Regions from separate parts of the Arcicella sp. genome, predicted to be linked through region 2. Evidence: riboswitches for the same ligand, from Rfam matches in the RefSeq annotation. Region 2 holds a riboswitch; the other holds the start of a gene.
What was found. Region 2 has a riboswitch for cobalamin ahead of metE (5-methyltetrahydropteroyltriglutamate--homocysteine S-methyltransferase). Riboswitches for the same ligand answer to the same signal wherever they lie in the genome.
Positions count from the first base shown of each region.

Region 1: another riboswitch for cobalamin. It lies ahead of AC1W31_RS08960 (TonB-dependent receptor plug domain-containing protein); the one in region 2 lies ahead of metE (5-methyltetrahydropteroyltriglutamate--homocysteine S-methyltransferase).

Region 1 covers NZ_CBABQS010000024.1:7,575-15,302, forward strand. The annotation lists gene AC1W31_RS08955 (YncE family protein) at 1-1,047, opposite strand, end outside; gene AC1W31_RS08960 (TonB-dependent receptor plug domain-containing protein) at 1,085-3,046, opposite strand; cobalamin riboswitch at 3,154-3,393, opposite strand; gene AC1W31_RS08965 (hypothetical protein) at 3,621-4,058, shown strand; gene AC1W31_RS08970 (ABC transporter ATP-binding protein) at 4,193-5,116, shown strand; gene AC1W31_RS08975 (ABC transporter permease) at 5,179-6,504, shown strand; gene AC1W31_RS08980 (methyltransferase family protein) at 6,556-7,116, shown strand; gene rpiB (ribose 5-phosphate isomerase B) at 7,186-7,620, opposite strand.
Region 2 covers NZ_CBABQS010000007.1:25,289-33,016, reverse strand. The annotation lists gene AC1W31_RS03260 (3-dehydroquinate synthase) at 1-507, shown strand, start outside; gene eboE (metabolite traffic protein EboE) at 543-1,745, shown strand; gene AC1W31_RS03250 (alkaline phosphatase family protein) at 1,785-3,152, shown strand; cobalamin riboswitch at 3,565-3,775, shown strand; partial or broken gene metE (5-methyltetrahydropteroyltriglutamate--homocysteine S-methyltransferase) at 3,946-6,255, shown strand; gene AC1W31_RS03240 (RNA polymerase sigma factor) at 6,669-7,205, shown strand; gene AC1W31_RS03235 (hypothetical protein) at 7,290-7,728, shown strand, end outside.

The sequences.
Region 1 (7,728 bases), on a different contig from region 2:
TCCATTGGCTTGGTAACGGAAAACGTAACCTGCTTGCTTAAGTGATGGAGAAAATCCCGCATAAATATTCCCAGTATTTGGGTCAGTAGTTAATCCAGAAAATACTTTATTAATGACAGGCTTAGTAGTTAAAACACTTGAATCATTGATGCCAAAACTGTATGTTTCTCCTTTTTGCTTATAATTATCGGCAGCATCAGCGTAAGAATAGGCAAATAAAATAGCCGTTTTTTCTTTATTGAAAGTAAAACTTCCTGCCGATTTTATGCTACTTGGTGAAGCAAAGGCAATACGACTTTCCACCGCTTTCGAGATTAGGTTGAATTTTACAAATTTTCCATCCGCATAAAGCCATATTTTTCCATTGGCATCCGCACCAATTAATTGGGGTTCATATCCTATTTCAACAGTTTGTTTAATAGCATCGGCTTGCGTATCAATGATTGAAATAGTCGTTGCATCGCTATAAGTTGTCGTGGCTACAATCGCTTCATTGCCAACAACCAATAATTTATTTGCACCTTTCTGTACAGCAATTTTCTTAATTACTTTATTAGTCGTTAAATCAATTACCAAAACGTAGCCAGGCTTGTATGAATAATCAGCATTGAAGGAATCCCAACACGTTACGTAGGCTTTATTGGTTCCTGCTTTTGCTACATAGCGAGGGTTTTCAAGATCACTCGAAGGAATTTTTGCCACCGATTTAAACGTACGGGCATTCACAATTTCGATTGCATCTTTTCCAGCCGTAGCGTTATCTACCAAAATAATTCCTTTGCCATCTATTTCAGCATAATCACTTACGCCACCAGCCAAAGAATTAACATTTTCTGTTTGAAAAATATCAAAACTAAGCGCTTTTGTCGTCGAATTTATCAAACTAATTGAACCATTATTATCGAAGAAATTCCCTCTGTTTATCACAAAAACGCCTGTATCGTAAGGTTGAGAAGGCTCTGGCTCAGAAGTTGATTTACAAGCATTTAGCCCTAAAATTAAAGCACAAGCGGCTAATGAACGTATATTAATAGTATTAAACTGCATTATTGTATTGATTTATATGAATGAAAATTATTGAATTTTATTTATTGAAACCATTCCCCGAAAACACCAAGCCCAAAGAAAAACTACGCCCTGGCATCGCATTTTTTCTAACGCTCGGATAAACGGTATCCGTCAAATTATTGACTTGGAAAATAAGATTACTTTGAATTTTGCCGATATGAATTTTGCCCGAAACTGTACTATTTACGATAAAGTACGACGGAAATGGTCGCCCTGAATGGTCAAAAGTGATATAGCGTTCGGAATTATAAAGCCCTTGAACATTCAATGACCAATCGCCTTTGCCCACGTATGCCGTTCCCGTGAGCGTGTGTAAGGGAACGTAAATTAATTGCTTGCCAATAATATCAACGGCATAAACATCATAGACTTTTTGCTGAGATGCATCGGTGTAAGCATAAGTAGCCGATACGCCCGCCAACATTTTGTCTTTTAAATATTTAGCACTACCCATTATTTCAAATCCTTGACTCAATACTTGCTGTAAATTCTCTACTCGGTAGCCTTTATCGGGATTCCAATACGTCCAATTATCAATCAAATTATGATAAACATTTACGCCTAATGAAGCATTGAGATTCGTAGAAATAACTTGTTTCCAATTCGCTCCAATTTCTTTGTTCAATCCACTTTCAGGTTGAATATTGAGATTGCCCAATACTTTCCAATAGCGTTCATTGAGCGTTGGCAAACGATAACTTTTAGCAATATTTCCTGTTAATTTGATTTGTGTTTTTTCGTTTGAAATTACCGCATATTCTAAGCCAAAAGAGGGCGTAAACGGAGCAACATAACGAGTTGAAAACGCCTGACGAAGATTTAACGAAGCAGTTAGTTTTTGGGTAAATTGTTGACGTAATAAAGCAAAAATATCTTGTCGGCTTTCGGTGATTGAGCCACCACCATAACCATCAACTTTGGCGATGTAATGCACAAATTCAGCGCCAATTCTCAAGGAAGTTTGTTGGAAGGAATCTTTCTTTTTTATAGAAAATTCGTGTTCGGCACGAGCAATGTATCTATCTGTTTCTGAATGACTTGGCGTTAAAAAATCGCCCGTTCCGTAATCCAAAATATCTTTGATAAAACCAGCTTTTACATTGGTATTGCCAAATTGGTAAGCTGATAAAACACGGTAGGCTTTGCTTTGCGTAATTTCCCGAAAAGCAATCACATCGGGCTGGATGGCCAATTTATTATCGGTCACCCAGATATTTAAAGAAAGCGTATTTCCATTCTTTTTCTTCAAATATAAATCTTGAATGAATCCTTTTTGGGCAGTTTCTGATGGCTCAATCGGGTAAGTTCTCCCGGTGTTGTCGGTTCGTTCGGTTGCGTTGAAATGGTTGTTATATTGACTTCCATACAATAAGGTTTTTCCCGAAAACTGTAAGCCCGATTTACTGACTTTTACAAATCTCAAACCCGTTTGTCCATTATAATTATCAAAACTTCCGTACTGACCGCCAACGGTGAAATTCGTGCCTTTTTGTTTCCATTTCGGAACGGAACTCAACAAAATACTTCCACCAACCGCATCCGTACCTACGCAACTGGCGGCTGAACCATATTGAATTGACATCTCGTCGAAACCCAACACTGGAACGGTGGAAAAATCCATTTGTCCCGCCATTGGGCTATTGATATTGAGTCCATTCCAAAGTACCGCAGTATGCATTGCCGAAGTTCCACGAAAAGAAATGCTTGTTAATTGTCCAGAACCGTAACTTTTAAAAGCAATTGGTGATTGAAATTGCAAGAAATCGGCTAAGGTTTGGAATTGAAATCTGGCTAAAGTTGCCGAGTCTATTTTTTGCACTTTCAAACCCGCCATAAAGTGTTCAGTGGCAAAACCCATCACTTTTACTTCATCAATTTGCTTGTTGGCAATTTCTTGGGCGTAGCCAAACAGGGGTAAAACCAGACCCAATAATGAAAATAAAATTCGATAACGCACAGAATACACGACAAGAGACATAACAAAAATTCGTTAAGCCTTGACCGACGGAAGTACCGCTGAAATTGACCAAGAAAATAAAAAGAGAAATTCTAACGCTCGATTGTGTTCATCTTCCGTAAACAAAAATCAAGAATGATTCAATGGCAGGTCTCCTGACTCGTTTTATCATTACCTAAACCTTCCCAGAGTTTAATTGATAATTGATAATTGATAATTATCAATTCTTTCCAGTGGTTATTGAAGCATGGTAATGACTTTATAAAACTTACAGTTGCGGGGACAGTATCGGCATTGAACCGATTTCCCTATTAAGCGTTAAATTCGTTTGATAACGAATAGAAAGCACCATAAACTGTTGCAAAGGTAGTGGGAAAATTTAAAGATTATAATTTGCCATCAAAATTATTGGAAAAATTATCAAGATAAAGTTTTGCAACATTGTATTATTCAAGGTCAAATTATTGAATAATGAACCTAAAGTTTACAGACTTTTCTTAAAAACTTAACACAAAAAATTTTTTTGAGTTAAACCTTATCCCTACATTCGTTGTCACAAAAATAATATTCTCTTAACATTTAAATAATATTGATAATGAAATCAGATAACAGAAGTCTCTCAAATGACATATCGGCAGTAATTTTAGGAAAATTGCACGGATTGAACGCAAAAAGCGCTAAAAAATTAGTGAAAGCCGTTGATGAATGTTCTAAGGATATCGTAAAGAAATTTGCAAAATTGCAAAAAGACGAAGAAGAGGATCAAGAAAAAGATGCCATTAAAGCGACAAAAAAATTAGTAGCAAAAGCGAAAAAAGTGGCAAAAGCGAAAGAAAAGGCGGCTGAAAAAGCAGCATTGAATGCTAAAATTTCCATCGTAACCAACGATAAAACTTCTTCATCTCCCAAGCCAGCCGCTGCACCCAAAGCAAAAGTAGCAACACCAGCTCCTACTAAAAAAAGCACTTCAAAGAATAAACCCGCTTCAAAACCAGTGACTCCTGAAGTTGAGCCTATTACAGACTCAGAATAATTGCCGGTTATCAAGCTAAAAAGAGCGTTTGTCAAAAATCTAAATCATTTTTGACAAACGCTCTTTGTTTTGTGTGACGATTCGGGGGCTAATATGGTTCTCAAACCAACTACAAAAAACCAAAACTTATAATTATGTCAAATATCTTAGAAGCTCAGCACGTTGTTAAACGCTATTCCGAACACACCGCCTTAGATGATGTCAGTATTGAAGTTCCTCAAGGTTCTATTTTTGGGTTATTGGGTCCCAATGGAGCGGGCAAAACTTCGCTCATCAGAATTATCAACCAAATCACCGCACCTGACGAAGGAATAATTATGCTCAACGGTGAACGACTCCAACCCAAACACATTGAAGACATCGGCTACTTGCCCGAAGAACGTGGACTTTATAAAAAAATGAAAGTCGGCGAACAACTTTTATATCTTGCCCAGTTGAAAGGCATGAAAAAAGCCGAAGCACTCGAAAAACTAAAACGTTGGTTTATTAAATTTGACATTAAAGAATGGTGGGATAAAAATGTGGAAGACCTTTCAAAAGGGATGCAACAGAAAACACAATTCATCGCTACCATTGTTCATGAACCTAAACTAATCATTTTGGACGAACCTTTTTCGGGTTTCGACCCCATCAATGCAAATTTATTGAAAGACGAAATTTTGGAATTGAAAGAACGGGGTACAACCATCATTTTCTCGACTCACAGAATGGAATCTGTGGAAGAATTGTGCGATAATATTGCTTTAATAAATAAATCAAAAGTGGTATTGCACGGAGGCAAAAAAGAGGTAAAAAATCGTTTTAAAGATAATTCTTACACCATCCAATTTACGGGAGATTTACCCACTGAAAACGGCATTTTTGAAGTATTGAATACCAAAAGATTGGAAGATAATATTATACAAGCGCATATTCGTAATACACAAGAAATGCCTGTAAACCAGTTAATTAATCATTTAATTCAGCACGTTGAACTAAACTCTTTTAATGAAAATATTCCTTCATTCAATGAAATTTTCATTAAAGTTGTCGGTGGAGAAGCCAATGATTTGTTGTAATCCGATTTTCTAAAATAAATCTTAAGATATAACCTCCGTTGCGGAAGCATCGGGCTACAAATATGAACAAAATATTACTCATTATACAAAGAGAATACCTAACACGGGTACGCAAAAAATCTTTCTGGATTGCTTCAATCCTTGTTCCATTTCTGTTGGCAGGCGTTTATGCCATTCCAGTTTACTTAGCCTTGAATTCAAATGAAACCAAGACTATTGAAATTGTGGATGACAGCGGATTGTTCAACAATAAAATCAAATCGGAAGAAGAATTAACGTATAAATTTATTAACAAGCCTTTTGAAGAAGCCAAAAAAGGCTTGTTGAAAAGCGATGCTGATATTTTGGTAAACATTCCTAAAGACATTCTGACAAATCCTGAAGGCGTGAAAATGGTGGGAAAGAAAAGCATCGGTTTTGGGACGCAACACGATATTGAAGGGGCGATTCAAGCAGAATTACGCAATATCAAACTCAAAAATGCCAACATTGATTTGAAAGTTTTGGAGGATAATAAAGTTAAAGTTAGTTCCGACACTTTCACGTTGCAAGAAGATGGCCAAGAGCAAAGTAGTAGCTCAACGGGAGCCATGATTTTGGCGGGTATTTTTGGTTTTGTGCTATATATTTCGGCATTTTTATACGGTTCTCAAGTAATGAATGGTGTGATTGAAGAAAAAAGTAACCGTATTATTGAAGTGATGATTTCGTCGGTAAGACCTTTCCAATTGATGATGGGCAAGATTATTGGCGTTGGTTTGGTGGGTATCACGCAATTTTTATTGTGGGGAGTTCTTACTTTCACCGCCTCTACGGCAACGACTTCTTTGATGTCTGGAAAAGTGGAGCAGAAAGTGAAAGTCATGCAAAAAACGGGCGTAAATAAAGAAGAAGTAGAGAAATTTAAAAGTGATTTTAAAGCTAAAAACCCATTGTCTGGCATTTCGCAAACCGTTGAAAATATCTCTTTGGCGAAATTAATCATCTGCTTCTTTTTGTTCTATATCGGTGGATATTTGATTTATAGTTCATTGTTTGCTGCCGTTGGTTCGGCCGTTGAAAATGCTTCGGAGGCTCAACAATTCCTGCTACCCGTCACGGTTCCGATATTGGTTTCTTTCTTTTTGGGACAAGCCATTATCCAAGACCCCGATAGTAATTTGGCATTTTGGGCTTCGATGTTTCCACTTACTTCACCGATTGATATGATGGTGAGACTACCTTTTGGCGTTCCGAATTGGCAAATAGCTTTGTCGTTTTCGTTATTGGTTTTAGGCTTTATGGGAACTACTTGGATGGCTGGAAAAATTTATAGAGTGGGAATTTTAATGTACGGCAAAAAACCAAGTTGGAAAGAGATTTCAAAATGGGTATTTTATAAAGGGTGAAATTAGGGGTTAGGTTTTAGGGATTAGGATTATCCCCAATAAATTAGTTATATGAAAAACGAAGTGATTTTAGGGATTTTATGGATTGGCTACGGCATTATTCATTCTGTGTTGGCCTCTGAGGCGGTTAAAAAAATATTCTCAGTAAAGTATTACCGACTGATTTACAATTTGTTAGCCATTGTTTTGTTGCTACCAATTGTCTATTTTCAGATTTCTATGAGTTCCAAAAAACTCATGGAAGATTCGATTTTTAATCAGTTATTGGGCGGGATTATGATGTTTTCGGGAATATTTGTAATGTATATTTCCTTCAAAAATTATGATTTAAAGGAATTTATTGGGACCGATTTTCAGGATAAAAAACGACCTGAATTAACCACTGAAGGATTATCCGAATTTGTTAGACATCCGTTATACGTGGGAATTCTATTATTTATTTGGGGAAGTTTTGGTTTTTTTGCTACTGAAAGCTATCTGATAACTGCCTTATTTTTAAGTATTTATATCAGAATTGGTATTTATTTTGAGGAGAAAAAATTGGTTGGTGTATTTGGCAAAAAGTATGAAGAATATCAGAAAAATGTACCTATGTTGATTCCGAGAATTTGATTTGCAATTTTATTAATTAATGTCGGCAAGCTTTAATCCACAATGGAATTGCTTGCCGACATTTTTTATTTAACAAGGAATCTTGTCAATTCTTAATTGATGTCTTCCACCTTCAAATTGCGTTTCCAGAAAAACGTTTGTGATTTCGATTGCCTCCTCAAAAGTCACGAAACGAGCAGGAATACAAAGTACATTGGCATCATTGTGCAAACGAACCAAGGCAGCCACTTCGGTATTCCAAGCTAATCCCGCCCGAATTTTTTGGTGTTTATTAGCGGTAATGGCTACGCCGTTGGCACTTCCACACAAAAGAATTCCGAATCTAAATTCCTGATTTTCAACGGCTGATGCTACTGGATGGGCAAAATCAGCGTAGTCGCATGAGGCAGTACTGAAAGGGCCAAAATCTTTAACTTCGTACCCTTCGGCGGTCAATAATTTAATCAATTCTGCTTTATATTCAAACCCCGCATGGTCGCCTCCAATGGCTATTTTTTTTGATATTTCCATAAAAAATGTAAGTATTTGTAACTATTGAACGTTTTTTTTTGTTATTTAAAGCCGTATAATCGTAAAGGTACGGAAAATACAAATGTGGAATTGTTGAATGAT
Region 2 (7,728 bases):
TTTGAATGGTTAGAAATTAATGCTGAGGCGATGGCAAAACGGGATGAATCGGTGATGTACTACCAAATTTTTAGAAGTGCCGAGTTACACGTTCAGCATATTTCAAGTGGTGACCCCTTTGAATTAGGTTCGGCTCGTCCATTGGATTTTGGACATTGGGCAGCTCATAAATTGGAATATTTGACCAATTTTGAGATTCGTCACGGAGAAGCCGTAGCCATCGGAATTGCTCTTGATTCAGTTTATTCGCATTTAAAAGGACAAATTTCGGAAGAAGAACTTCATCGAATTATCAAATTATTGAAAACCCTCGGATTTGAAATTTATCATCCTGCTTTAGCTGACAACGATAAAATAAATCTCTGGAAAGGGCTCAATGAATTTAGAGAACATTTGGGCGGAGAATTGACGATAACGCTTTTGGAGGCTTTAGGAAAAGGCGTAGAAGTCCACGAAATTGACTTTGAATTAATGAAAAAATCAGTCGATATTTTAAGCATATCGTAAGAAAAATTCCCCCACTTATATTTTAATCAATTCCCATGCAAACTCCTTTCGGACAATTAACGTATTGCAGCAACATTCATACCGGCGAAGATTGGCAACATCATTTTTCGGTATTACAAGAAAATATTCCTTCGATAAAAAAGAATATTTGTCCCGACAAACCCTTCGGCATTGGGCTTAGACTGGCAAATCAGGCGAGTATTGATTTGTCTGAACCGCAAAATTTGCAAAATTTTCAACAATGGTTAATAGATAATGATTGCTACGTTTTCACGATGAACGGATTTCCTTACGGTGGTTTTCATGATGTGGTGGTAAAAGATAATGTTCACGCTCCCGATTGGACAAGTACAGAACGAGTAGATTATACCATCAGAATGTTCCGTTTATTAGCTCAAATCTTACCAAATCAATTGACAGAAGGCGGTATTTCAACATCTCCACTATCGTATCGTTTTTGGTGGAAAGATGAACAAAGTTTAGCCAATGCCGTTCAAATTGCAACGCAAAATATGTTGTTAGTCGTGGACGAATTGATGAAAATTGCGGAAGAAACAGGTAAAATATTACACCTTGATATAGAACCAGAACCCGATGGAATTTTAGAAAATTCAGTAGAATTTATCGACTGGTATCAAAATGTTTTAATGCCGCAGGCTATCGAACATTTTGCTCAAAAGTCGATCTCTGCCAAATCAGCTAAAGAAATCATCAATACGCATATTCAATTGTGCTATGATATTTGTCATTTTGGGGTGAGTTACGAAGAACCACAACCTGCCATCGACCAATTAAATACTTTAGGAATTAAGGTTGGCAAAATACAGATAAGCTCAGCCATTAAAGTAGATTTTACGACTGATGCAGTCGCTAAATTAAAAGGCATTGCTCAATACGATGAACCAACGTATTTACACCAAGTTGTTGCCCTTCGTACTGATGGAAAATTTGATAAATATCCCGATTTAAAACAAGCCATTGATAGTTTTGAAGACGGAAAACATACCCAGTGGCGAGTGCATTTTCACGTACCATTATTCTTGGAAACGTATGGATTATTGAGTTCAACGCAATCAGAAATTGTTAAAACCTTAGCGATTCAAAAAGCAACGCCTTTTACCAATCATTTAGAAATAGAAACTTACACGTGGGGCGTTTTACCTGCCTCGGTGCAAGTTCCGCTGAATGAATCTATTATCCGTGAAATTGCTTGGGTACAAAGTATTTTGGCTCAGTAATATAGACAATCAGTCTGTGGTACTTAACTCATCAACATTATGCAAAAAACAGTAGTCATTGATATCGTAGGACTTAGTACAAGCCTGATTGGCGAACACACGCCTTTTTTGAAAAAATACCTTTCAGAACATCATTTAACGCATATTATGCCCGTTTTTCCTGCCGTAACCACCACGGCTCAAAGTTGTTATGTGACTGGGAAATTCCCCGACACGCATGGAATTGTGGGGAATGGATGGTATGACCGTGATGATAGTGAAGTGAAGTTTTGGAAGCAGTCTAATAAATTAGTGAAAGCCGATAAAATTTGGGAAGCCGCCAAAAAGAACAACCCGAAGTTTACGTGTTCCAAAATGTTTTGGTGGTATAATATGTATTCTTCAGCTGATTTTAGCGTAACTCCTCGCCCACAATATCACGCTGATGGTGTAAAAGCGCCCGATTGTTACTCACAACCCCCAGATTTACGGTATAAACTTCAAGCCGCATTAGGTACATTTCCCCTTTTTAGTTTTTGGGGACCCAATGCCAACATCAAATCTTCCAAGTGGATTGCTGATGCTTCAATTTGGGTGGATAAAGCCGAAGACCCCACTTTGTCGCTCATTTATTTGCCCCATTTAGATTATTGTTTGCAAAAATTTGGCGTTGATTTTTCAAAAATCAGTAAAGAATTAGGCGAAATTGACAAATTGGTTGAAGAGTTAGTAAGCCATTATAAAAGCACGGGGGCAAACATTATTTTACTGTCGGAATACGGAATTAATAATGTCAGTCGCCCAATTCATATTAATCGAATTTTAAGAGAAAATGGTTTAATTTCAATCAGAATTGAGCAAGGTTTGGAGTTACTGGATGCTGGAATTTCTAAAGCATTTGCAACCGCCGACCACCAAATTGCCCATATTTATTTTAATGATTTATCTGAAAAAGAGCGAGTTAAAACCATTTTAGAAAATACCGAAGGAATTGCTTTGGTGTTGGACGAAGAAGGAAAAAAAGAACATCATCTCGACCATGAACGTTCGGGAGATTTAGTTGTGATGGCAGAACCAGACGCTTGGTTTACCTATTATTATTGGCTTGATGATGCAAAAGCTCCCGATTTTGCAAGATTGGTGGATATTCATAAAAAGCCAGGTTATGACCCCGTGGAAATGTTTATGAATCCAAAAAATCCATTCATAAAACTAAGAGCTGCTTATAAATTAGCTCGTAAACTATTGGGATTTAGATATTTAATGGATGTAATTCCTTTGGATGCTACGTTGGTAAAAGGTTCTCACGGAGGAACATTAGCGGGTAAAGAATTTTATCCAGTGTTAATTTCTGACCAAAAAATTTCGGATAAAGATATTTTGGCAACCGATGTTTATGATGTTATTTGGAACTCTATTTTTGGGTAAATATTTTAAATAATATAGAGATTTATTTTTAAATTGGTGAAATATTTGCCGAGTAAGATATAAACACAGCAATAATACAGAAGAATTTATATAGGTTTTAGAAGTACCAAGCGTGTCTTAATAAAGCCAAAATATTTTTATCAGTCAAAAGCAAGCTGCAAAGGCTTGTCTTTGAGATTTTAATAATCCTTGCTTTCTTTTAAACCTAAAATAAAAGGGAACACTATTATCGGTCAATATTTTACGCACTTTCGCAGTCGAAGAAGTTAAAAATTTTAATACTCTTCTAATCGTCACTCTCAGATAATATATCTATTTTTTATTTTAGATATAATAACCAAAATATTATCAATTAGTAGATTTTCTATTATTATAAGACTCAGCCTATTACCTTTGTAATGTTTCAAAAATACCCGTCAATCGGATAGTTGGTTTTTGCTAAAAGGGAACTTTTAGATAAAATTAAAAAGGAATCGTGTGTGAATCACGAACAGTCGTGCTACTGTATTTAACCGTTTCAAACTGAAACAAGTCAATCCCCACGTTGCCCATTGTTCTAACAGAATGAGAAGGGCGGGAAAGATGTTATAAGTCAGGAGACTTGCCTTCTATCTCAATGATTACACGCTCACGAAAAGGGTGTAAGCCACGTATTAAACTAATTTTATTTCATCGAATCGTATAAAAGAGTATTTGCTTTTTAAGTATATGCCCTGTTAGAGAATTCGTGTGCGTACAGCTTTTGAAGGACGGTTTGGGTGTCTTGAGTTTTTTCATTTAAAACAAAAAGACAATGATTACTCACAATTTAGGTTATCCACGAATTGGTAGCCAAAGAGAATTAAAAAAAGGATTAGAACAATTTTGGGCGGGCAAAATCTCCCAAGATGAGTTGCAAAAGATTGGGCGCAAGATTCGCCACCAAAATTGGCAAATGCAAATTGACGCAGGTTTGACGTTGATTCCTTCCAATGATTTTTCATTTTATGACCACGTGCTTGACACCGCCTTGATGGTTGGAGCAATTCCTGAAAGATATCAGGTGGTAGTAAATAGCCAAAACAGTTCAGAAACGGATGTATATTTTGCAATGGCAAGGGGATTACAGACGGCAGAAGCGGATATTGGTGCGATGGAAATGACCAAATGGTTTGATACCAATTATCATTACATTGTTCCAGAGTTTACTGAAAATCAGGTATTTACTCGTTATTCAGATAAAATAATTCATGATTTTGAAGATGCTAAACAATTGGGCATCATTTCCAAACCAGTATTAGTTGGCCCCGTTACTTTTCTACTATTAGGAAAAGAAAAAGCATCTGGATTCGATAGAATTGATTTATTGGATAAAATTCTTCCAATCTACGTTGAAATATTGCAAGAATTGGCGCATAAAGGAGCTACATGGGTGCAAATTGATGAACCGTATTTATCCTTGGATTTGTCCGAAAATGAAAAAGTCGCTTTCCAAAAAGCCTATCAAACCATCAAAGAAAATGTGCCTTCGTTGAAGATTCTTCTGGCTACGTATTTTGAATGTACTGGCGATAATATCAACTTGGCGACCACTCTTCCAATCGACTGTTTACACATAGATTTAGTGCGTTGTCCTGCACAATTAGGCGATATTTTAGAAATCTATCATTTTGTAAAATCAGACAAAATATTGTCATTAGGCATTGTGGATGGACGAAATATTTGGAAAACGGATTTTAAAATAGCTTTAGATTTTATTCAAAAAGCCGTTAAAACCTTCGCTGAGGATAGAATAATGATTGCCCCTTCGTGTTCGCTTTTACATTCGCCTTGTGATTTGGAATTAGAGAAAAATAAAGACGTTTTAACCCTTGAAATTAAAAGTTGGTTAGCGTTTGGCAAGCAAAAATTGGCTGAAATTGTCACCTTAGAAAGGCTTTCAAATTCACAATACGATTTATCTATTACCTTAGAATTTGCCGAAAATCAAAGAGCGATTGAGAAAAGAAAAACATCCTTGTTGATTCATAAACCGCTGGTAAAACAACGAGTTGGAGCGATTACGGAACAAGATTCTCAAAGAAAAAATCCTTTCTATATCCGTCAAAAATTGCAATTGGAAGCATTAAAATTGCCTATTTTTCCAACCACAACCATTGGCTCATTTCCACAGACAGACGAAGTGCGTAAACTCAGAGCGAATTTAAAGAAAGGTATTATTTCGCAAATAGAATACGATGATTTTATTGAAAAAGAAATTGAAAGCTCAATTGTATGGCAGGAGAAAATTGGCTTAGATGTATTGGTTCACGGTGAATTTGAACGCAATGATATGGTTGAGTATTTCGGAGAACAATTATCGGGTTATGTATTTACACAAAATGGTTGGGTTCAAAGTTATGGTAGTCGTTGTGTAAAACCTCCCATTATTTATGGTGATGTTGAACGCACTACACCCATGACGGTTCGATGGTCTAAATTTGCCCAATCAAAAACGAAAAAACCGATGAAAGGGATGCTTAGAGGACCCATTACAATTTTGCAATGGTCATTTGTTAGAGACGACCAACCACGACGGACGACTGCCTTTCAGATAGCACTTGCGATTCGGGATGAGGTAGTCGATTTAGAAAATGCAGGGATTAAAATTATCCAAATTGACGAACCAGCCATTCGTGAAGGCTTGCCACTCAGAAAAGCGGATTGGGAATAGGTTGAAGCCTTTCGCTTGAGTGCCTCACAAGTCCAAGATGTAACCCAGATTAATACACACATGTGCTATTCGGAGTTTAATGATATTATCAAGCACATTGCCGACATGGACGCAGATGTTATCACGATAGAAACTTCCCGCTCTCAAATGGAATTATTGGATGTTTTTACTAATTTTCAATATCCAAATGAAATTGGGCCAGGTGTTTATGATATTCATTCGCCAAGAGTTCCAGAGGTGAGCGAAATGGTACAATTACTTGAAAAAGCGTTAGTAAATATTCCTGCTCGTAATTTATGGGTAAACCCCGATTGCGGTTTAAAAACCCGTAAATGGGCAGAAACGCAAAAAGCTTTGAATAACATGATTTTGGCTACCCAAGAATTAAGAATAATGGTTTTGGCGGAATAAAGTAAGGTTTTTCACGGGAGACGTCTCCGATGCAGATCTCACATAATAATTTGTGGGCATAATTGAAGTAAGATGGGTTGGAAAACTATTCTACTTCAATTATACCCACAAATTATTATATGAGATACTATTTTATCGTCGTTATAAACAAACAATGATAGTCCATTTAACATTTTAAGAAAAACTGTCTTCATTTGCGATGGATATATATTATTGATTGCAATTTCTTCCTGTATTGGGACAAAATAAAATAGTACATCGTAAGTTACTGTAAAACAATAAGTTAGCCGACGTGATTTTCATCCTTTGTGTTCATAAATAACCAATTTATTGGAAGAATATTTAGGTTTTAATTAAAATTAATTTTCCCTACGCAATATGATTCAACTAATTATCGTAGTCTAAATCAAGAAATGGTAAAAGACGATTTAGTAAAAATATTGAAGCTGTGTCGTAACTATGACCCTAATGCCCAACGACAGCTTTATAACAGCTTTTATCGTTTTGGATTGTCCGTTTGTGTGCGTTATGTAGCCAATCTTGAAAATGCTCAGGAATTATTAAATGATAGTTTTTTGAAAGTTTTCACGAACATAATCAAGTATAAAGAAGATATGGTTTTTGTTACTTGGTTCAAAAAAATTATTGTTAATACCTGTATAGATTTTTTACGGAAAAGCCACCGAGAATTACCTTCCGTTGGGGTAGAGGAAGCCTCTGAAGTGAGTATAGACATGGATATTTTTGAAAAATTCACTGTGGAAGAAATTGGTAATTTAATCCAGCAATTACCACCATCGTATCGAACCATATTTAATCTTCATATTATCGAAGGTTATCCACACAAAGAAATTGCCGAAATGTTGGGAATTAATATTGGAACATCCCTTTCTAATTTGAGTCGTGCCAGAACAAAATTACAAGAATTAATGGTACTGAATGACCATTGATTAGCAACTAAGTATCATCTTATGAATAAACTAAAATTATTAATCACTCCCAATAGCAACAGAATGGTATAAAATTTACGGAAAATGAATGAACATGATTTTGACAAATTATTCGGTTCTCAATTGCCTGATTTGGCGGATAAAAACTGGAGTAAATTAGCGGGAAAGCTCGAAAGCTTCAACCTTCAGCGTAAGATTGCTAAGCTTGTTTGGGTTTTGTGGGGATTGGGTATTTTGGGCGTTTTAATGATGGCGATAACGGGCGGATTATTCTATCAAATACAGGAACATAAACAGCATTTGAAGAATTTAGAAAGTCAATTAATAGCGATTAACCAGTCAAAAATATTTAAACAAGATACTGTATATCAGAAAGTTATTTTGCGTGACACCATTTACAGAACCTCTGTTTACCATAATAAAACAATTGATGGATTTAAATTAAGGCCAAATATTTTTGTTCAAAATCAAGGGAATGAAGGGCTTTATTATGAAAAGAATTATACTGGTAATAATCAAGAAG